Regions from separate parts of the Ornithinibacter aureus genome, predicted to be linked through region 3. Evidence: predicted binding sites of a transcription regulator. Region 3 holds the regulator's gene; each other region holds the start of a gene.
What was found. Region 3 encodes HspR, which represses chaperone genes until heat shock. Its sites were predicted from a motif close to AAGTTGAGTCNNNNNGACTCAACTT; they were not measured.
Positions count from the first base shown of each region.

Region 1: a site for HspR is predicted at 1,828-1,852, ahead of C8E84_RS18625 (Hsp20/alpha crystallin family protein). Genes of this name have one in related genera too.
Region 2: a site for HspR is predicted at 2,318-2,342, ahead of C8E84_RS04280 (Hsp20/alpha crystallin family protein). Genes of this name have one in related genera too.

Region 1 is NZ_VMSB01000001.1:3,586,303-3,592,970, forward strand. Features, by position in the region: tRNA gene C8E84_RS17075 (tRNA-Lys) at 120-195, opposite strand; gene C8E84_RS17080 (copper resistance CopC family protein) at 261-911, opposite strand; gene C8E84_RS17085 (hypothetical protein) at 1,201-1,485, shown strand; gene C8E84_RS18625 (Hsp20/alpha crystallin family protein) at 2,108-2,317, shown strand; gene dnaK (molecular chaperone DnaK) at 2,363-4,228, shown strand; gene C8E84_RS17095 (nucleotide exchange factor GrpE) at 4,247-4,786, shown strand; gene C8E84_RS17100 (DnaJ C-terminal domain-containing protein) at 4,790-5,677, shown strand; gene C8E84_RS17105 (chaperone modulator CbpM) at 5,674-5,985, shown strand; gene clpB (ATP-dependent chaperone ClpB) at 5,976-6,668, shown strand, end outside.
Region 2 is NZ_VMSB01000001.1:879,139-885,806, reverse strand. Features, by position in the region: gene C8E84_RS04295 (SatD family protein) at 1-224, shown strand, start outside; gene C8E84_RS04290 (hypothetical protein) at 221-991, shown strand; gene C8E84_RS04285 (class II aldolase/adducin family protein) at 1,037-1,666, opposite strand; gene C8E84_RS04280 (Hsp20/alpha crystallin family protein) at 1,835-2,284, opposite strand; gene C8E84_RS04275 (hypothetical protein) at 2,418-2,870, opposite strand; gene C8E84_RS04270 (hypothetical protein) at 3,225-3,836, shown strand; gene C8E84_RS04265 (DUF3800 domain-containing protein) at 3,957-4,628, opposite strand; gene C8E84_RS04260 (PASTA domain-containing protein) at 5,286-5,948, opposite strand; gene C8E84_RS04255 (hypothetical protein) at 6,389-6,664, opposite strand.
Region 3 is NZ_VMSB01000001.1:2,072,895-2,079,562, reverse strand. Features, by position in the region: gene dnaK (molecular chaperone DnaK) at 1-1,141, shown strand, start outside; gene grpE (nucleotide exchange factor GrpE) at 1,138-1,785, shown strand; gene C8E84_RS09910 (DnaJ C-terminal domain-containing protein) at 1,817-2,866, shown strand; gene C8E84_RS09905 (heat shock protein transcriptional repressor HspR) at 2,878-3,336, shown strand; gene C8E84_RS09900 (TspO/MBR family protein) at 3,355-4,164, opposite strand; gene C8E84_RS09895 (LCP family protein) at 4,372-5,844, shown strand; gene C8E84_RS09890 (gluconokinase) at 5,861-6,382, shown strand; gene clpB (ATP-dependent chaperone ClpB) at 6,453-6,668, shown strand, end outside.

The sequences.
Region 1 (6,668 bases), 1.5 Mb from region 3:
GGGCGGCTGCCCGTCCGCATGCTGCACGACCGGGAGGCGAGTCGGTCTCCGCGACGGGCAGACGTCCGGGAACAGCGAACGAGGCCCCCCGGTGTCGGGGAGCCTCGTTCGGTCCAGCCTGGTGCGCCATCAGGGACTCGAACCCCGAACCCGCTGATTAAGAGTCAGCTGCTCTGCCAATTGAGCTAATGGCGCGCGTCGCAGACATTAGCAGGATGGCCCGCGACCCGCGAAATCGCGGTGGCGAAGCGGTGCCCGGCTCAGTCCCGCAGGTCATCCGGCCGGCTGCGGCGGCGGTGCCACACGAGTCCCAGGGCGGCGGCGAGGGCGGCGACACCCACGGCGATGCCGACCCCGACCCACGGCGACGTGCCCGCCTCGTCGGCCACGGGCTCGGGGGTGGGTGTGGGGGAGTCCGACGGCATGGGCGTCGCGGATGCCGTGGAGACGGTCGGCGTCGGGCTCGCCTCCGGGGTGCTCGTCGGGGTGCTCGCCGTCGGGGAGGCAGTGGCCGCGACCGCCGTCGACGTGAACGTCACCGTCCCGGAGATCGGGTGCCCGTCGTTGCTCACCACCCGGTAGGTCACCGTGTGCTCGCCCGCCGCCAGTGGCGCCGCGAGGGGCTGCGTCACGGTGGCGCCCTCGACGCTCGGCGCCCCGTCGACCTCGGCCCCCTCGGGTCCGCTCACCCGGACGGCGACGAAGTCGGGGTTGATGCTCTCGTTGAAGGTCAGCACCACCCGGTCCGCGGTCTCGACGCTCGTCCGGTCGGCCGGCTCCGAGGACACCAGGCGCGCGTGGAACGGCAGGGTTCCGGGCGCAGGGGAGGCGAAGGCGGGCGCGATGGCGACGAGGAAGAACGCGACCACGATGACGAGCGTGACCACGGTGGCGAAGCGACGGGATTGCATGGGGCCCATCCTCCCAAAGCCTGCGCGCGGATCCGGTCGCAGGTCCGGTGACATCCCCGAGGACTGCAAAAACCCCGACCCGCCGTAGCGGATCGGGGCCTCGCAGTGCCTGGGGTGCCTGAGTAGTACGTTCGGCAACTCCGCCCCCAAGACAAAAACCCTGGTCAACCGCCTAGAGCGTGGGGTCTACGAGGTCTCTCGACGTCCCCAGGATACCGCTCCGAAGGATGATCGTGGCCCTGTTGCGAGCACTGTCGAGACGGCTCAAACTTTTCTGACCGCCTCCGAGGTGGACGCGCTTGTCGGCGACTACCTGGCCGGGATGAGCGTCAAGGCGCTCGCTGAGAGGTACGGCATTCACCGCGCCACCGTGTTCTCCCATCTGCGTCGCCGCAACGTGCCGAGCCGCCGACCAAGGCTGGGGATCGACGAGAAGGTCGAGGCCGTGCGGCTCACCCGAGCGGGCGTCTCGATGCGGGCCATCGGTCGCCGGATGGGCGTGGACTGTAAGGCCGTGCGGGCTGCACTGGTCGAGGCGGGACTCATCGTGGACGAGGCGAGCGATGACTCGTAGCTGCGGTTCCGAGTTGCTGATCCGTCGGTAGCGCTCGGCGCACCTCGTCGGTAACGAGCGCCGAGAGGAACCGATGATGACCAGCGTGAGTGATGTCGCGAATGACGAGCGCACCGCGAGGATGGTGCTGTCCATGCTCATCGAACCCAATGACCCGGTGACAGGACGCATCTTGTCCAGGCTAGGAGCAGTCGAGACGCTTTGGCTCGCTGAGCGCGACGGCGCGGTGGTGGGGCTGAGCCCTGTGGACGCGCAGGTCTGGAAAGCGGATCAGGCTCCGTTCGTCAGGCGAATCACTTGCGAAATGCCTACGTGGGGTCCAGTCTGTCGAACAAACATCGGCAGTGGAGTTATAGCGACTCAGCGTAAAGGGGGGTGGTGAGACGGTGACCTCATGTGCGGACCTGCGCATCGCTCAGCAGATGGATCCGCGCTCGATGTCGGTCGATCTGTCCCGAGAGGGCGACGAGTACGTTCCTGAGGAAGGAACCTGCCAGGCATCGACTCGGAGTCCATCGAGCTGGGTGGGCGGCCAGCCGCTCACCGTCCGCGCGGTCAGCGGCCCAGTCCGCGACCGCCGGCGCGAAGTGGTTCACCGCCGAACGGCCCCCACGGGCAATTCATGCGGCTGCTGGGACTGGCGCCCGGCATCGACAGCGACAGCGTCACCGCCAGCTGCGACCTGGGTGTCCTGCGGGTGGTGATGCCCATCGAGCAGCCCGCCGTCCGGAAAGATCCCCCTGAAGCAGCCTGCTTCCTGACTCTGACCGCGTCAAGGTCATCGCCGGGGCACTCAGCCCTGCGCCTGCTCCGATCCTGGCGCGCTCTTTGACGACCCCTGAAACGTGTCTCACGCGACAAGAAAGGAACAATCATCATGGCCAAGGCAGTAGGAATCGATCTGGGAACCACGAACTCCGTTATCGCCGTCTGGGAGGCCGGCGAGGAGAAGGTCATCCCGAACGTGGAGGGAGCCCGCACTACCCCGTCGGTGGTCGCCTTCACCGAGGACGGTGAACGGCTGGTGGGGCAGCTTGCCCGCCGGCAGAGCATCCTCAACCCGAAGGGCACCATCTCGTCCGCCAAGCGGTTCATCGGCCGGTCCTTCGACGAGATCAAGGAGGAAGCCAACGCCGTCGGCTTCGACGTCGTGGAAGGCCCCAACGGCGAAGCACGGTTCAACATCCGCGGCAAGCAGTACGCGCCGGAGGAGATCAGCGCCCAGGTGCTGCGCAAGCTCGTCGACGACGCCAGCAAGTTCCTCGGTGAGAAGGTGACCGAGGCCGTCATCACCGTTCCCGCCTACTTCAACGACGCCCAACGCACCGCGACCAAGGACGCCGGACGCATCGCCGGGCTCGAGGTGCTGCGCATCATCAACGAGCCCACCGCCGCCGCACTGGCGTACGGAATGGACAAGAAGAACCACGAGACCATCCTGGTGTTCGACCTCGGTGGCGGCACGTTCGATGTCAGCCTCCTCGACGTGGGCGACGGGGTCGTCGAAGTGCGATCCACCGCCGGTGACACCCACCTGGGCGGCGACGACTTCGACCGCCGGCTGGTGGACTACTTTGCCGACGAGTTCAAGAACGAGAACGGCATCGACCTGCGCAACGACCCGCAGGCGCTGCAGCGACTGTTCGAGGCGGCCGAGAAGGCGAAGGTCGAGCTCAGCTCGGTGTCCCAGACCCAGGCGAGCCTGCCCTTCATCACCGCCGACGCCAGCGGACCCAAGCACCTCACCATGACCGTGAAGCGGTCCAAGTTCGAAGACCTCACCGCTGACCTCGTTGAGCGGTGCCTGGGTCCGGTGCGTCAGGCGATGGCCGACGCGAAGGTCAGCGAGAACGATATCGACGAGGTCATCCTCGTGGGCGGTTCCACCCGCATCCCCGCTGTCCAAGCGCTCGTCAAGCGGCTCACCGGCGGCAAGGAGCCGAACATGACGGTGAACCCCGATGAGGTGGTCGCTGTGGGCGCCGCCATCCAGGCGGGCGTCCTCAAGGGCGACGTCGACGACGTGCTGCTGCTGGATGTCACCCCGCTGTCGCTGGGTGTGGAGACCCGCGGTGGCGTGATGACGAAGATCATCGAACGCAACACCACCATCCCCGCCCGACGCAGCGAGGTGTTCTCCACGGCCGAAGACAACCAGCCGTCGGTGGAGATCGTCGTCCTGCAGGGCGAGCGGGAGAACGCCGCAGACAACCGGGTGCTGGGCCGGTTCCAGCTCACCGGCATCCGCCCCGCTCCTCGCGGTGAAGCGCAGGTCGAGGTCACCTTCGACATCGACGCGAACGGCATCCTGCACGTGACGGCGAAGGACAAGGACACCGGCACCGAGCAGGGCATCACCATCAGCGACACCTCGAATCTGGACCAGGGCGAGATCGACCGGATGGTTAAGGAAGCCGAGCAGCACCGTGCTGACGACCAGGCGCTGCGCCAGGCCGTGGACGCCCGCAACGAGCTGGACTCCGCCGCCTACCAGGTCGAGCGGGTACTGCGTGAGCTCGGCGATGCTGCACCGGAGCACGAGCGTGCCCGCGCGGAGCTGCTCATCACGCAGGCCCGCGAGGCAGTGCAGAACAACGTCGGCGAGCAGGAAGCGAAAGAGCGCACCGGCGAGCTGCTGCAGGTTGCGCAGTCCCTTGCTGCGGCCCGCGCGAACGCCAGCCACGCTGAGCAGCCCGCTCAGGACGACGAAGACGACGTCGTCGACGCCGAATTCGAGAAGTAGCACGGAGGGAGGATCGCGATGGTCGAGGAGCAGAACGAGGACACGCGGGCCGTGGACCTGCTGAACGACGACCTCACCGACGTGTCCCCGGAGGAGATCCGCGCCGCGCAAGCAGCGGTCGCCGCCCAGTTGGAGACGGCCGAGGACCGGTGGCGCCGGGCGGCGGCGGACTACGACAACCTCCGCAAACGGATGGCGCGCGAGATCCAGACCGCCCGCGAGCAGGAGCGGCGGCACACCGCCAAAGCCTTCTTGCCCGTCGTCGACGGGCTGGACCGGGCGCTCAGCTTCGGGGTGGACCTTGACGAGGGCGTTCTGGGTGGCATGCAGGCCGTCCGGGCGCAGGCCGCTGATGCGTTGCGCGCACTCGGGTACCCCGAGATTGTCATCGACGGTGCGGAGTTCGACCCGCAGCTGCACGAGGCGGTCTCGGTCGTCGAGGATGCCAGCGTCCCGCCGCGCAGCATTCTCGCCGTCACTCGCTCCGGGTTCGGAACGCCTGAGCGGATGCTGCGACCGGCTGCGGTCGTGGTCACCCGCAGGCCGGATGAGGAGTAGGAGATGGCGGAGGATCTCTACAGCGCGCTGGGGGTCTCCCGGTCGGCGGATCAGAAGGAGATCCGCCGCGCCTACCGGGAGAAGGCCCGCAAGTTCCATCCGGACGTCAACAAGACCCCGGGGGCGGAGGAGACCTTCAAACGGATCAGTGAAGCCCACGATGTGCTGTCGGACCCGGAAACCCGCTCACAGTACGACCGGTTCGGTGAGAACTTCCGGCAGTACGCCGCCGCGGACGCGGCTCGCTCCTCCGAGCAGCCGCGCCGCAGCGGCGGCACCCGATACACGTGGAGCGGGGGCGGCGCGCAGAGCGTGAACTGGGAGGACCTCTTCGGGGAAGGCTTCGGTGGTTTCGGTCGCGGCGCCGACCACACCGCGGAGCTGGAGATCACCGTCGAGGAGGCCTACCGGGGCGGGCGGCGCACCGTGCAGGTCGCGTCCCCGTACGGCGGCGCGCAGGAGTACACCATCGACATCCCAGCGGGCGCTGTCGACGGGCAGCGGCTGCGGATCGCGGGCGCAGGCGGAGCGGGCGCCGACGGACAGGACGGGGACCTGCTGGTCACGCTGCGCGTGAAGGACAGTAAGCGGTACCGGCTCAGCGGCGCGGACATCGAAACGGACCTTCCCATCTCACCGTGGGAGGCGGCGCTGGGCGCGGATGTCAGCGTGCCCACCCCCGGCGGCCCGGTCACCGTGCACGTTCCGCCCGGCTCGTCCACTGGCAGGCGGCTCCGCCTGCGCGGGCAGGGGATGCCCCGCAGAGGACAGCCGGGAGACCTGTATGCGCGGGTGAAGGTCGTCGTTCCCCGCACTCTCAGCAACAAGGAGAAGGAGCTGTTCGAACAGCTCCGCGACGAATCGTCGTTTGATGCCAGGAGAGGATCATGACCTCACATCACCTGCCCGTCCGTGTCGCCCGGGCCGACCTGGCGGCGACCGCGGTGGCCGCAGGCATCCACCCGGATACGCTGCGGAAGTTCGTCGAGCTGGGGCTGGTCACCGCCCACGTCGACACCAGCGGCCGGCTGTGGTTCGCCCGTACCGTCCCCGCCCGCGTGCGCACCATCGTGCGTCTGCACTCCGATCTTGCCGTGAACTACGCCGGCATCGCACTCGTGCTCGACCTGCTCGCCCGCATCGAGCAGCTCGAGCAGCACCGGACCATCCGACTTGAAGGAGACACCCCATGGACATGAACTCACTCACTCAGAAGTCGCAGGAAGCGCTCACCTCGGCCCAGAGCATCGCGGTCCTGGCCGGTCAGATGGAAACGGACGAGGAGCATCTCCTGCTCGCACTGCTGCAGCAGGAGGAGGGGCTGGTTCCCCGACTGCTGCAGACAGCGGGTGCTGACGTGGAAGCGGTACGCGCCGACGTCGAAGCGGAGATCGCCCGCAAGCCCAGCGTCTCCGGGTCCTCCCCGCAGACCGGTCAGGTGTACGTGAGCCGCAGCCTCACCTCCACCCTGGAACGGGCGGAGCGGGAGGCAAAGCGGCTGAAAGACTCCTACATCTCCGTGGAGCATCTCGTTCTGGCCCTCGCCGACGACTCCTCCAACCGTGCCGCGTCCCGCGTGCTGCGCGGGCACGGTGTCACCCGGGAGAGCTTCCTCAGCGCGCTCACCAAGATCCGCGGCAACCAGCATGTCAACTCCGCCACCCCCGAGCAGACGTACGAGGCGTTGGAGAAGTACGGCCGTGACCTGGTCGCTGACGCCCGGTTGGGCAAGCTTGACCCGGTCATCGGGCGTGATGCGGAGATCCGCCGGGTCATCCAGATCCTCTCCCGCAAGACCAAGAACAACCCCGTCCTCATCGGCGAGCCCGGTGTCGGAAAGACCGCCATCGTGGAAGGCCTTGCCCAGCGGATCTTGCGTGAG
Region 2 (6,668 bases), 1.2 Mb from region 3:
CGGTCGACGCCGTCAATGCCGCACTGCTCTGTCGGGACCATCTGGTTGGCTCGTGCTCAGAGCGTTCGATCCGACTGCTGAGGGGGCTCATGGAACCGCACACCACCCAGGGTGACCTGGCGACACTCGAGGGCATCAGCCCGTCGGCGGTCTCCCAGCGCGTGCGCGCTGACGGCCTCGGGGCCGTGTTGGCGGCCCATGACCTGCTGCGGGCGCTGCCGTGAGCTGGCTCGGCGTCTGGCTCGTCGGCCTCGGCCTCGCCGACCTCGTGCGAGCCGCAGCTCCGCCGGCGGTGGCCCGGCGGTCACCCGCTGTCGGGGCAGCGGTGATGGCGGCGTTCGCCGCTCTGGCCGGGCTCACGGCTCCCATCGACCTCGTCGTGCTGGGGGTGTCGATGGTGGCGCTTGCCCTGTGGGCGGTGCTGTCCGCTCAGGCCTTGTCGACGGGGCGGGGCCACGGCCGTGCCCTGGCCGTCCTCGGTGCCGTGGCCTTCGCGCTCATCGCGCTGTCGGGGTGGGCCTCGTCGGCCGGCGGGCGGCTCGCGTCGTGGCTCGCCTGGGCCGACCTGCCCATGCTCGAGGCCGACAGTGACCCGGGTGCGGTGCTGCTCGTGACCGGTCTGCTGGTCGCGAACCTCGCCACCGCCAACGTCGTCGTCCGACTCGTCCTGGTCAGCGTCGGTGCCCTGCGGCCGGTGCAGCAGGCCGAGCTGCCGAGCGGGCCGCAACCCTCGGACCAGCTGCGCGGTGGTCGGCTCCTCGGCCCGATGGAGCGGGTTCTGATCATCGGTCTCGGGTTGGCCGGTCAGCTCACGGCGGCCGGGCTCGTCATCGCCGCCAAGGGTCTGATCCGCTTCCCCGAGCTGCAGGCCAAGCGTGACGAGAGCTCGACGGTGGATGCCGTCGGCATCGACGAGGTCACCGAGTACTTCCTCGTCGGGTCGTTCGTCTCCTGGCTGGTGGCCCTGGCCAGCCTGGCGCTGACCCGCTGAGCGACTTGATCTGCTGAGGGTCCTGGCCCGGCGCAGCCATCGTGCTCAGATGCTGATGATGTTGCCCTTCCACTCCTGCGGGAAGTCCGTGGTCGTGTCGCCGGCCATGAGCAGGCGGTAGGTCATCGCCGCGGCCTCCTCGAGGTTCAGGGACCGACGCAGTGCCATCGACACGGTGTCGCCGAGCGTCGAGCACCCGTGGTGCGCCATGACGACCGCGTCGTGGTCACGGGCGGCATCCGCGGCGGCATCCGCGATCTCCTGCGAACCGGCGGGGTGGAACGGCACCCGCCCGGCGCTGCCCAGGTAGAACTGGTGGTCCAACGTCGTGAACCGGATCGGGGCGCCGAGCATGTCGACGAGCAGCACGTGCTGCGGGTGCAGGTGGATGACGGCCTGCACGTCCGGGCGGACGGCGTACGTGCGCTGGTGCAGCTTCCACTCCACCGACGGGCGTTGCGCGCCACCGATGCGCTCACCGTCGAGGGTCAGCTCGACGAGGTCGTCGGCGGTGAGGCGGTCGAGCCAGGTGCCCGACCCGGTGACGAGGAAGGTGTCGGTGCCCGGCAGGCGGACCGACAGGTTGCCGCCGCTCGCCTGCACGAGGCCGCGGGCGACGAGGTGCCGCCCGGCATCCAACAACTGCTCGATCAGGGTGGCGCGCTCACTCGTCATGCGCCCGATTCTCGCCTACGCAGAGCCCCGTCCCGACCTTCCCCACGAGACGTGGACGCCACGTCGCCGGTGCTCGTCTCGGCGACTTCTCGTGGGGAGGGTCAGCCGGGGTCAGGCGCGCAATCAGGCACTCGCGGGCCGGGCTGCTGTCAGGGGGCTGAGCCGGGCTCAGACGCCCACGGGCTGGGCGGCGCTCGCCTCGCCCTCGATGACCTGGCGGCTTCCCTTGTGGCTCACCGAGATCTTGCGGGGCTTCGCCTCGTCGGCGACAGGAATCGTCAGGGTGAGCACCCCGTCGGAGTAGTCGGCCTCGATGCGGTCCGGGGCCACCCCGTAGCCCAGCGTGAGCTGGCGTGCGAAGGTGCCGGTCGGTCGCTCGTGGGAGAGCCACTGGACGTCTTCGTCGGTGGTGTCACGACGCTCGGCGCGGATGGTGAGGGTGCGTTCCTCGACATCGACGTCGATCGTCGACGGGTCAACCCCCGGCAGGTCGATGTGGGCGACGAAGTGGTCGCCGGACCGGTAGAGGTCCATCGGCATGGCGGCTGACGCGGGAGTTCGCAGAGAGCCAGAGAGCACGCGGTCCAGGTCGCGGAAGGGGTCAAAGGTGGTGGCCATGGTGTCCTCCTTGCTCGTTGGGCGGCCGGCCCAAGATTGAGTGATGATGACTCAATATTAGGGCTGGAGGTTGGCTCAATGTCAACTCCCTCAGCCATCGAATCCCGAACATCAGTGGGTGCTCGGTTCGCCGTCACCTCGGGTGGTGCTGCCACCCATCCCCTCGTGACCAGGACACCAGCGTGGGTGCCCGACCGGTGGTCACGATCCACAAGCGCGTCAGCCCGTCGGCGACGACGTCCTCGTCAGCGAGTGCCGGCCACCCGGCATCCGGCGTCGATTCGGAGGTGATGCCGATGAAGAGGTGTCGCTCGTCGACGCCTCGTGCGCTGACCACCTTCACCATGCGGCGCGCGACGTGGGGCACGAGGAGGAGGCTGAAAGGGTCGGCGGGCAGGCTGCTCGCCGTCGTGACCTCAACGGCAGCCGTTCTCCCTCTCGGATACGTCAGGTGCAGGTCGTACGCCCCCTGCCGCGTGCCGACGTCGTGGGCGCGCACGGTCCCGCCCGTCACGTGCTCGAGGAGCAGAGCGGCGGCGCGCTCGTCGGGGCGCAGCCCGTCGAGGCGGCGCGGGTCGCTGCCCATGCAGCCGCACGCTACCGGCCGAGAAGGCGTTCGTCCCCGGAATGCAGGGGGGATGCCGTGGGCGCGGCACCATCGGGGGCGCGCGGACGGCATCCCACGATGCGTGGAACGCCGGAACCGCGCTGCCCCGCGAGGGACAGCGCGGTTCCGGCGAAGGATGGCCTCGATCAGATGTCGAAGTACATCTCGTATTGCCCGTGCATGATTGTTCGCGTTGGCGCAAGTTGGCGGCAAGCTTCTGACCTGCGAATCTGTGGTTGGTCGCGTTGGCCGATGTTGACAATGACTGGTTGCTGGCACGGACACTTTCGCGGAAACATTCAGGGCGCGGCCAGCGGATGGCAGCATACGAGCGTGGACTCCGAGCCTGTGATCGCTTCCCAGGATCAGCCGCCCCTCAGGCCGTCCGTCCTCCCTCCTCTGACCGGACAGGAAACATTCAACGGAGTCGACGCGACTGTTGCGGACTTCTGGCGATTCGCCATGTCGGACTTGCGTATGAACAACACTCGCGGCTACCTCGCCGAGTTTCTCGTCGCCCGCGCAGTTGGCGCAGAGGGCATGCGCGTCGAATGGGACGAGTACGACGTTCTCACCCCCGGTGGCATCCGCATTGAGGTCAAGTCCTCGGCATACCTGCAGAACTGGGAACAGCGAAACCTGTCCCGCATCCAGTTTTCTGGCCTTTCCCGTAAAGCCGACACGACGGGGGGAGGTGAGGGCCCAGCAGAAGGCACCTACCACGCCGACGTGTACGTGTTCGCAGTGCAGACCGCCACCTCTCACACCGGGAACGACCCTCTTGACGTGAGGCAGTGGGACTTCTACGTCCTAGCGCGACAAACCATCGTCGCGCTGGGCCAGCGGTCCCTCGGCCTAGCGGCCTTGGCGCGACTGACCGATGGCGCAGTCACCTACGCTGAGCTCGCGGCCGCCATCCACCAGGCCGCAGCAAGGCGGCCTTGATCGCGCCCGCGCCGTGAAGGTAGTTGCGTACCCACTGCCCCGTGGCCCAGGACCCGCGTCGACTGCATCTCCAAGGCAGTGGGAGCCGCCCCTGGTCGGCAGCGAAGCCAACTCCGTCCCTCAGGAGGCAGAGGACCCACCCATCATGAAGTTGACGGGGCGGTACTCGAGGTGGCGAACTTGACTCCAGAGATCGCCGTGGGGGGCGCCAGGCGTCTCCTTGGCCTGCCAGACATGGGCGACGAGATCTGCAAGTTGGATCATTCTTGATCGGCGCGAGTCCACGGCGTAGACCGCGTCCACGATCACCGCATGATGGTAAGGGTCTTCCATCCGGTCAAAGTGCATCACGCTATCGGTGGTAACGAGATCGACGCTCTGCTCGTCGCACACGGCCATGATCGAGCGCTCGTTGACCTCGCGAGCGTAGTCGCTCGCCACTATGGCCATGGCCATGCTGGTGCTCCTCTTGGCCTCATTGAGCGTCTTGCCTGCCGGCTTGCGGCCAACGCGCTGGAGGATGCGCGCGCCGTGCGGTTCCAAACTCGCCAGGCATTGTGTGGCGACGAGCAGTCGTTCCCGCGGTGACTTGCTCCTCCACCAGCCGCGGTTTCCCAGGATCTCCTCGCCCTTGAGTTCCACGGACTGCCGGTTCTTGGGGGCCGGGCCACCCTCGCGGACTATCGCTTCGACTGCGGCGCAGAGAGAGCGCACGTTGTCGCTTGGCAGGATGATCCCCACGAGCCCGACCCGGCCCTGGGACTTCACGTCGTCGAGGTACAGGCTCAGCATCCGCTCATGGCCTCGAGTCCAACTTTCGACTCCAGTGACCTCGATGGCCTGACGCAAAGGCTCGGACCTCGCGCCTGAACTCCTCGATGTCCTGCCGCGTCACGGCCTGCGATTCCGCCTCGACCTCGCGCACCTTGTTGAGAGACGGCGCGCAGTTCAACGCCTCAGTCGAGCAGTGTGGAGAGCGTGCGGGCCTTCTGCTTGTTGACGTAGGCCGCGACCTTCGCATCGTCGAAATCGGCAGTGACGGCCAATGCGAACGGGTCGTGTTGTTATAGGGCTCCCCCTTGAGTCGCACGGGAGCGCCGGGGGAGAAGTCGCAGGCTTTGCAGGCGGCCTTGTAGTAGGACTCTGCCTGAAGATTCGGGACGTAGGTGCCGGCCGGCGCCGAAAGGCGATCCGTCGGCCCGACCAGTAGTCCCGTCGAGTCCTCGCACAGCCTCAGCACCGTCTCGCCGTTGCTGTCGCGGTAACGGATGAGGTGCAGTGGCGGCATGCCACCGTCGGCGGCAACGAAGCGGGCGGCGTTGCCGTCTCGCGCGGCATACCAAGCCGCCTGGGGCTTGTAGTCCTGTGTGGGAGGCCCAACCTCGGCCTCGGTCCGTTTGAATTGATCCCACCACCCCATGCGTGCAGCGTAGGGCCTCGTCGCTCAGGTCAGTAGTCACCCATGAGTGTCGTCAGGGCCGCCTCGTAACGGGGCCGCAACTTATCGGGCGTTCGCGCCGCCAGATAACTCAGGACGATCACACCCTCCTGATGCGCATTGGCGGCACCCCATGACTTCAGGAACGCCGTGGCGTCTCGCTCGTTCGCGAACTCATAGACCGACACGTCCTCGGTCGTCATGAGCATCACGCACTCGTGGACCACTCCGTAGCAGTTCTGCTCCGTGTTGTCCCGCGGCTCGGTGACCGGCAACCCCTTCTCCTTGAAGGCAGCGATCACCTCCGAGGCCAAAGGCCCGACCTGTGCCGCCACGAACTTGACCTCATCGCCGGGCTGGGCCTCTGCGCCGGCCGCTGGCGTCTGGCTCGTCACGACCCAATGGCCGCGGTCGTACAAGTCCGGCATGTTGACAACTGGGGGCGCGAAGCTGCCGACCAGGCCCATGCCAATCAGGACTTTGCGAGCCGCCTCGCCCGACATGCCCTTGATGTCGGGGATAAGGACGTCCGTGGGTGGCGCAGTCGTGACGCTGGGCGTCGTTGCGGGTTTCGTTGTGGAAGTTGGCGTGGACGGCGACTCATCAGGCTGAGCCGAGCATCCCGAAATGGCCAAGGTCAGTCCGATGATGACGATGCTGCGCGGCGGGATCATTTCGGCGATCCTGCCGCATGGAGGCCGTCCACGCCCATCCTTTCGCGTGGTCCCACAGACGCGGCCCCTCGCTCAGGACGCCATGCGCGCGAGGTGCGCCTTGCTGGCCTTGCCTTGGCGCCTGGGTGGTGCTGTCAGTCGTCGTCGAGGACCAGCCCGCCCAGACGCCGGAGCCGTACATGCACCCGTCCGCGGTGAGGCATTCGTAGGCGACCGGGCACTGACCGCACAGGGAGCGAGGTCGCCTTGGCCGAGGTCGTCCCGGTATTGAGCCTCCACGGAGGCGTAGGAGGTCGTCTCGTCGGACTCGCGGAACCTCGAGGCGGACGTCTGCCAAGCCGTGTCGAAGTCGGCGGTGCGGCCCCCGGGCTACCCCGCAAAGAGGCAGCCGGCCGGCACCTGCTCACCGATGGGGGAGACGGCGAACGCTTCGCGTCGGTTCATGGTGCCCACCGCACGAATGGTTCGGTGTGCCGACGCACGGTGGCGGTAGAGCGGGCCAGCAGCTCATGCTGGCGTGCCTCGAGGGCTTTGAGCGCTCGTAGGTGTCGCTCGGATGCCTGTCGTTGTCGTGCCTCTTGGTCGGCCCAGTCCAGCGGCACGAGGCCGTCGACGGTGAACAGCGCGAGGCGCTCGAGGATGACCGGCGGGTACTCGTGCGCTGCGAGGCTCGCCGACCAGGCGGCCAGTTCCTCGGTGAGCCGCCGAGCGGTCATGCTG
Region 3 (6,668 bases):
GGCCTCGAGCACGAACATCTCGCTGCAGTACCTCTCCATGTCCGAGAACGGCCCGATCCACCTCGACGAGACCCTCACCCGGGCGCAGTTCGAGCAGATGACCAAGGACCTGCTCGACCGCACCAAGCAGCCGTTCCAGAACGTCATCAAGGACGCCGGGATCTCCCTGTCCGACATCGACCACGTCGTGCTCGTCGGTGGGTCCACCCGCATGCCCGCCGTCAGCACCCTCGTCAAGGAGCTCACGGGCGGCAAGGAGCCGAACAAGGGCGTCAACCCCGACGAGGTCGTCGCCCTGGGCGCGTCCCTGCAGGCCGGTGTCCTCAAGGGTGAGCGCAAGGACGTCCTGCTCATCGACGTCACGCCGCTTTCGCTCGGCATCGAGACCAAGGGTGGCCTGTTCACCAAGCTCATCGAGCGCAACACGGCCATCCCGACCAAGCGCAGCGAGGTCTTCTCCACGGCCGAGGACAACCAGCCCTCGGTGCTCATCCAGGTCTTCCAGGGTGAGCGTGAGATCGCGCAGCAGAACAAGCCGCTCGGCACCTTCGAGCTCTCCGGCATTGCCCCGGCCCCCCGAGGCGTCCCGCAGATCGAGGTCACCTTCGACATCGACGCCAACGGCATCGTGCACGTGACCGCCAAGGACCGCGGCACCGGCAAGGAGCAGAAGATCACCATCTCGGGCGGCAGTGCGCTGTCCAAGGAGGAGATCGAGCGCATGGTCAAGGACGCCGAGGCCCACGCCGAGGAGGACAAGCAGCGCCGCGAGGAGACCGAGACCCGCAACATGGGCGAGTCGCTCGTGTTCTCGACCGAGAAGTTCCTCGCCGAGTCCGGCGACAAGGTCTCCGACGAGCTGCGTGCCCCGGTCGACGAGGCCCTGGCCGCCCTCAAGGAGGCCATCAAGCCGGAGACGGCGGCGTCCAAGGACGACATCCAGGCCAAGATCGACGACCTGAACACCAAGTCCCAGGCCATGGGTGCGGCGATGTACGCGGCCGCGGCCGAGCAGGGCGAGTCCGGCGACGTGCCGGGTGCCGAGGCCACTGACGGTGGCCAGCCGGCATCCGACGCGGGTGACGACGACGTCGTCGACGCCGAGGTCGTCGAGGACGACGCGCCCGAGGACAAGAAGTGACCGAGCCCCACGGCCCGGAGCAGACCGACAGCAGCCCGCTCAGCGGTGAGGTCGTCGACGACAGCGTCAACACCGAGTGGGTCAACGACGGCGACGAGGTGGCCCCGGCAGCAGCCGGGGCCGCCCCCGCCGCGGCCGACGAGGGCGAGGCGGCTGCCACGGCATCCGCCGAGGGTGTGGATGCCGTGGGCACCCACCCGGATTCGATCCTCGCTGCCGAGCGGCTCGGCGACCTGCAGCGGCTCCAGGCCGAGTACGTCAACTACAAGCGCCGGGTCGACCGCGACCGGGCGCTGATGCAGGAGCGCGCGGTGCGTGACGTCCTCGAGTCGGTGCTGCCGGTGCTCGACGACATCCAGGCCGCGCGGGACCACGGCGACCTCGTCGACGGACCGTTCGCGGCCATCGCCGACAAGCTCGAGGCGACGCTCGGCAAGTACGGTCTCGAGCGCTACGGGGCGAAGGGCGAGGCCTTCGACCCCATGCAGCACGAGGCCCTGATGCACGCGCCGTGGCCCGAGGGCGACGACGACCTGCCGACCGACGCGCAGTCCACGACGGTCGTCACCGTGCTGCAACCGGGCTACCGTGCGGGGGAGCAGGTCCTGCGCCCCGCCCGGGTCGCGGTCGCAGACCCCGCCTGATCCACGGACGAGGCACCGAGAGGAGGCGCCCATGGCCAGCCAGGACTGGTTCGAGAAGGACTTCTACGCGATCCTCGGCGTCCCCAAGGATGCCGACGAGGCCGCGATCAAGAAGGCGTACCGCAAGCTCGCGCGGCAGCACCACCCCGACCGCAATGCCGGGGACGCTGCCGCCGAGCGGCGGTTCAAGGACATCGGTGAGGCCCACTCCGTGCTCTCCGACAAGAAGCAGCGCGAGGAGTACGACGCGGTGCGCCAGATGGCGCAGGGCGGTGCCCGCTTCCGCGCCGGCGGCCCCGGTGGGGCCGGCGGCTTCGAGGACGTTTTCTCGGCCTTCGGTGGCGGAGGGGGTGGCCAGCGGGTGCGCTTCTCCACGGGCGGCCCGGGCGGCGCCGGTGGTGCGGGGGCCCAGCCCGACCTCGACGACCTCCTCGCGCAGATGTTCGGCAGTGGCGCCGGGGCGGGCGCCGGTGCGCGTGGAGCCCGCGGCGGCGACCCGTTCTCCGGGTTCGGAGCCCCCCGTGGACCTCGCCCGGGCGCTGACGTCCAGGCCCGCACGACCCTGAGCTTCCGCGATGCCGTTCAGGGCGCCACGGTGACCCTGTCGACCCCCGAGGGTCGCCGGATCACGACCAAGATTCCTGCGGGGGTCAAGGACGGGCAGAAGATCCGGCTGCGTGGCAAGGGAGCCGACGGTGACCCCGGGGCACCCAAGGGCGACCTCATCCTCACGGTGACCGTCGAACCGCATCCGGTCTTCGGGCGCGACGGTGACAACCTCACCCTCGACCTGCCGGTGACCTTCTCCGAGGCCGCACTCGGGGCCACCGTCGCCGTGCCCACCCTCGATGGCACCCCGGTACGGGTCAAGGTGGCACCGGGGACCCCGAGCGGCCGGGTGCTGCGCGTCAAGGGACGTGGGGTCACCGGGCGAGGCGGCACCGGCGACCTGCTCGCCAAGGTGACCGTCATCGTGCCCCAGCGACTCACCGACGCCGCCCGCAAGGCGGTCGAGGTGCTGCGGGAGCAGGAGGCCGACGTCGACCCGCGCGCCGCCCTGTTCGAGCAGGCGAGCGGCTGAAGGAGGACGCCATGACGTCGTTCCAGTACGCCGCCTTCAGCCCCGACGACGAGACCCCGGTCTTCGTCATCTCCGTCGCGGCCGAGCTTGCCGGCATGCACGCCCAGACCCTGCGTCAGTACGACCGACTGGGCCTGGTCACCCCGTCGCGCACCCGAGGGGGCGGTCGCCGCTATTCCCAGCGCGACGTCGCCCTGCTGCGCGAGGTGCAGCGACTCTCGCAGGACGAAGGGGTGTCGCTGTCGGGGATCGCCCGCATCCTCGAGCTCGAGAACGAGGTGGCCGCCCTGCGCTCGCGGGTGGCCGAGCTGAGCGCCGAGCTGGATGCCGTCCGGGCCGCATCCGGTCGCGTCACCCGGGTCTTCTCGGTCGCCCCGAGCGGCGACGTCTACGCCGCGCGCCTCGGCGAGCGGCCACGGCACGGGCGCTCGCAGGCTCTCGTCGTGTGGAACCCGACCCGATCCTCCTGAGGTCCTGACCCCCGGGGTTCAGGCCGCGGTGGTGCGCTGCCGGGCCGTCGCGGCCACGGTGACGGCCGCCGCAACGAGCGCGGCGACGCCGACCAGCGCGGAGCGCGGCTCGTCGGTGAAGCGCCCGACGGCGATCCACCCCAGGCCCCAGACGATGGCGGCCGCGACCGCCCACCGGCCGCCGAGCCGGCGCGCGAGGACCACCGCGACGAGGGCGGCCACCGCGAGCACCGCGGCAGCAAGCACCTCGGCGACCAGGCCACCGGGGTCGACCCCGCTCGCCACGAACGCGGCCGTGACGTTGGCGCAGGCCGCCACGGCAACCCAGCCGAGGTAGAGCCCGAAGGTGCCGTCCACGATGACCGTCTCGGCATGGCCGTACGACGGGTTCGCCTGCAGCCGGGCCACGAGCAGGCCGAGGGTGACGACGAGCCCGGCCATGACGAGAACGCTCACCCAGATCCAGCCCTGCTGGGTGACGAGCAGCCAGAGGGCGTTGAGCACCATGGATGCCGCCGCGAGCCACCCGATCGCCCGGTGCCGACGGTCGGTCGCCTGGTCGGGCAGCCACTGCCACACGGTGTAGGCGGCCAGGCCGAGGTAGATGGGGGTCCAGATCGAGAAGGCGGGGCCGGCGGGGGCGATGAGCGTGGCGTCCGCGGCCAGTGCGCCCCCGGACGACTCCTCGACCCGGGTGCCGATGACACCGACGCCGACGAGCGTCCCGATGACGCAGAAGACCTCGGCGAGGGTGACGGCGACCTGCCGGGTTCGGTCCGAGCGGGTGGGGTCGGTCCGGGGGGAGGCAGTCGGGGTCGAGGCGGCCATGCCGTCATTGCACCACGGGCCCGGAGGGACACGGGTCCCACGAGCAGCGGCATTCAGGGCAGTTTCAGGTTGGGGCGATATCGTCGATGCGTTGCGCACGTCGTGCCTCGGCTGTTGTGCGTCTTCACGAGACGAGAAGGTCGATAGGGCATGTCCGACGAAGAGCCGTTGAGCTCTCCAGGGCGGCCGGGAGGCTCCCGGCCGCCGGTGAGTCGTGCCGAATTGCGCTACCCGCCGCAGACCTACTACCGCAGCGTCGCCCTCGGCACGGTGTTTCCCGGCCTGGGCCTGCTGCGCACCCGGTGGCGCGCTCTCGGAGCCGGCCTTATCGCCGTGACGATCGCCGTGCTCGGCTTCGCCCTCGTGCGCCTCTGGCGCGGAGGGGTCCTGCGTTCGGTGCTCGACGCCAGTGTCCGCCCCGAGGTGCTCCAGTGGGTCGGCCTCGGCGTGCTCGTCGGCGCGGTGCTCTGGGTCGGGTCGATCGTCCTCACGGCGGAACAGACTTGGCCGCGCCGGCAGACGGCCGGTCGTTGGGCGCGAGTGGCCTTCGCGGCGGTGGCGTGCCTCATCATCGCGGCACCGGCCTCGCTCGCCGTGCAGTTCCTCGAGATCCAGACCTCCGTCATCAACGAGTCCTTCGGCGGCGTGACCGACGACAACAACAACGGCCTCACCGGTGGCACCAAGCAGGATCCCTGGGCGGGGACCGAGCGCGTCAACACGCTGCTCATCGGGTCGGATGCCGGTAAGGACCGCGTCGGGGTGCGCACCGACTCGCTCATGGTGGTCAGCACGAACACCAAGACCGGTGACACGCTGCTCATCGGCATCCCGCGCAACCTCGAGTTCGTTCCCATCCCCGACGACAACCCGCTGTCGACGGTCTGGCCGGACGGCTACAACTGTGGCGACGAGTGCCTGATGAACGGCATCTGGACCCTGGCCGAGGACCGTCGGGACCTCTTCCCCGGGGTCGAGAGCCCCGGCCGGCAGTCGACGATCGACGTCGTAGGAGCCATCACCGGCCTGGAGATCGACCACTCCGTCGTCGTCAACCTGCGGGGGTTCACCGCCTTGGTGGACGCCATGGGTGGTGTCGAGATCAACGTCCAGGAGCGGGTGTGCACCGACTGCTCCAGCCGACCCGGTGGCGGCATCAAGTGGACCGACGGGGTGGAGCGGTGGATCGAGCCCGGCGTCCAGCGCCTCGACGGCCACGACGCCCTGTGGTACTCGCGCTCGCGCGCCGGCAAGGACGACTTCAGCCGGATGCGCCGTCAGCGCTGCATGGCCGGCGCCCTCATCGACCAGGCGGACCCGGTCTCACTCCTGCGCAACTACCCCCAGCTGGCCGCGGTCGTGAAGAACAACATCGACTTCGACATCCCGCAGCAGGACCTGCCGGCGTGGGTCGACCTCATCCTGCGCGTGCAGGATGGCGGGTCCATCCGCTCGCTGCCGTTCACCAACAAGGTCGTCAGTCCCGGCAACCCTGACTACGCCGAGATCCGCCGGCTCGTGGAGAAGTCGCTCGACCCGCCCGCGAAGTCCACGGCATCCCCCAAGCCGTCGGCCACGTCGAGCTCCACCTCGACCACGGGCACCGAGCCGTCACCGTCCCCGTCGCCGACCGAGTCCCCCGACGACTCGGAAGCCAACGAGCTCGCGGCGACCTGCTGAACGGCATCCACCTCCCGTGAGCGACGGCGGCCGACCTCTCCACGTCGTGGTCATGGGGGTGTCGGGCTGCGGCAAGAGCACCGTCGCTGCGAGGGCTGCCGCCGCCCTCGGGTGGTCGTTCGCCGAGGGGGACGACGCGCACCCGCCGGTGAACGTGGCCGCCATGCGGTCGGGGCGCGCCCTCACCGACGACGATCGCTGGCCGTGGCTGAACGACCTGGCGGCGTGGATCGCCGGGCACGACGCGGCCGGCCGGTCGAGCGTCCTGGCGTGCTCGGCCCTGCGCCGGCCCTACCGTGACGTGCTGCGTTCGGGGGGCGGCCGGGTGCTGTTCGTGCACCTCGACGGCCCGCCCGAGGTGATCAGGTCGCGGCTGGCCGAACGCAGGGGCCACTTCATGCCCGCATCGCTCCTCGCCTCCCAGTTGGCGGCCCTCGAGCCGCTCGCGCCGGACGAGAACGGTCTCGCCCTGGACCTGCGGGACCCTCCGGGCGCGCTCCTCGAGCGGCTGCTAGCCCACGTGAGCGACCAGGCTTGAGTGGAATAGACTCAACTTTGGCACGGTTATCCCTGATGTAGATCTGCCCTGATTGCTGCAAGGAGACCCCATGGAACTGAAACCCACCGCGAAGGTGGCCGAGGCGCTGGCCATCGCCCAGCGCACGGCCCAGACCGCGGGTCACGCCGAGATCACCCCGGCACACCTCGTGCTCGCCCTGGTCGAGCAGGAGGGCACGACCACCCCGGCGCTGCTGGAGGCGGCCGGAGGTTCGGTCGACGCCGCTGCGGCGTCGGCCCGTTCGACGTTGTCGGGGATGCCGCGC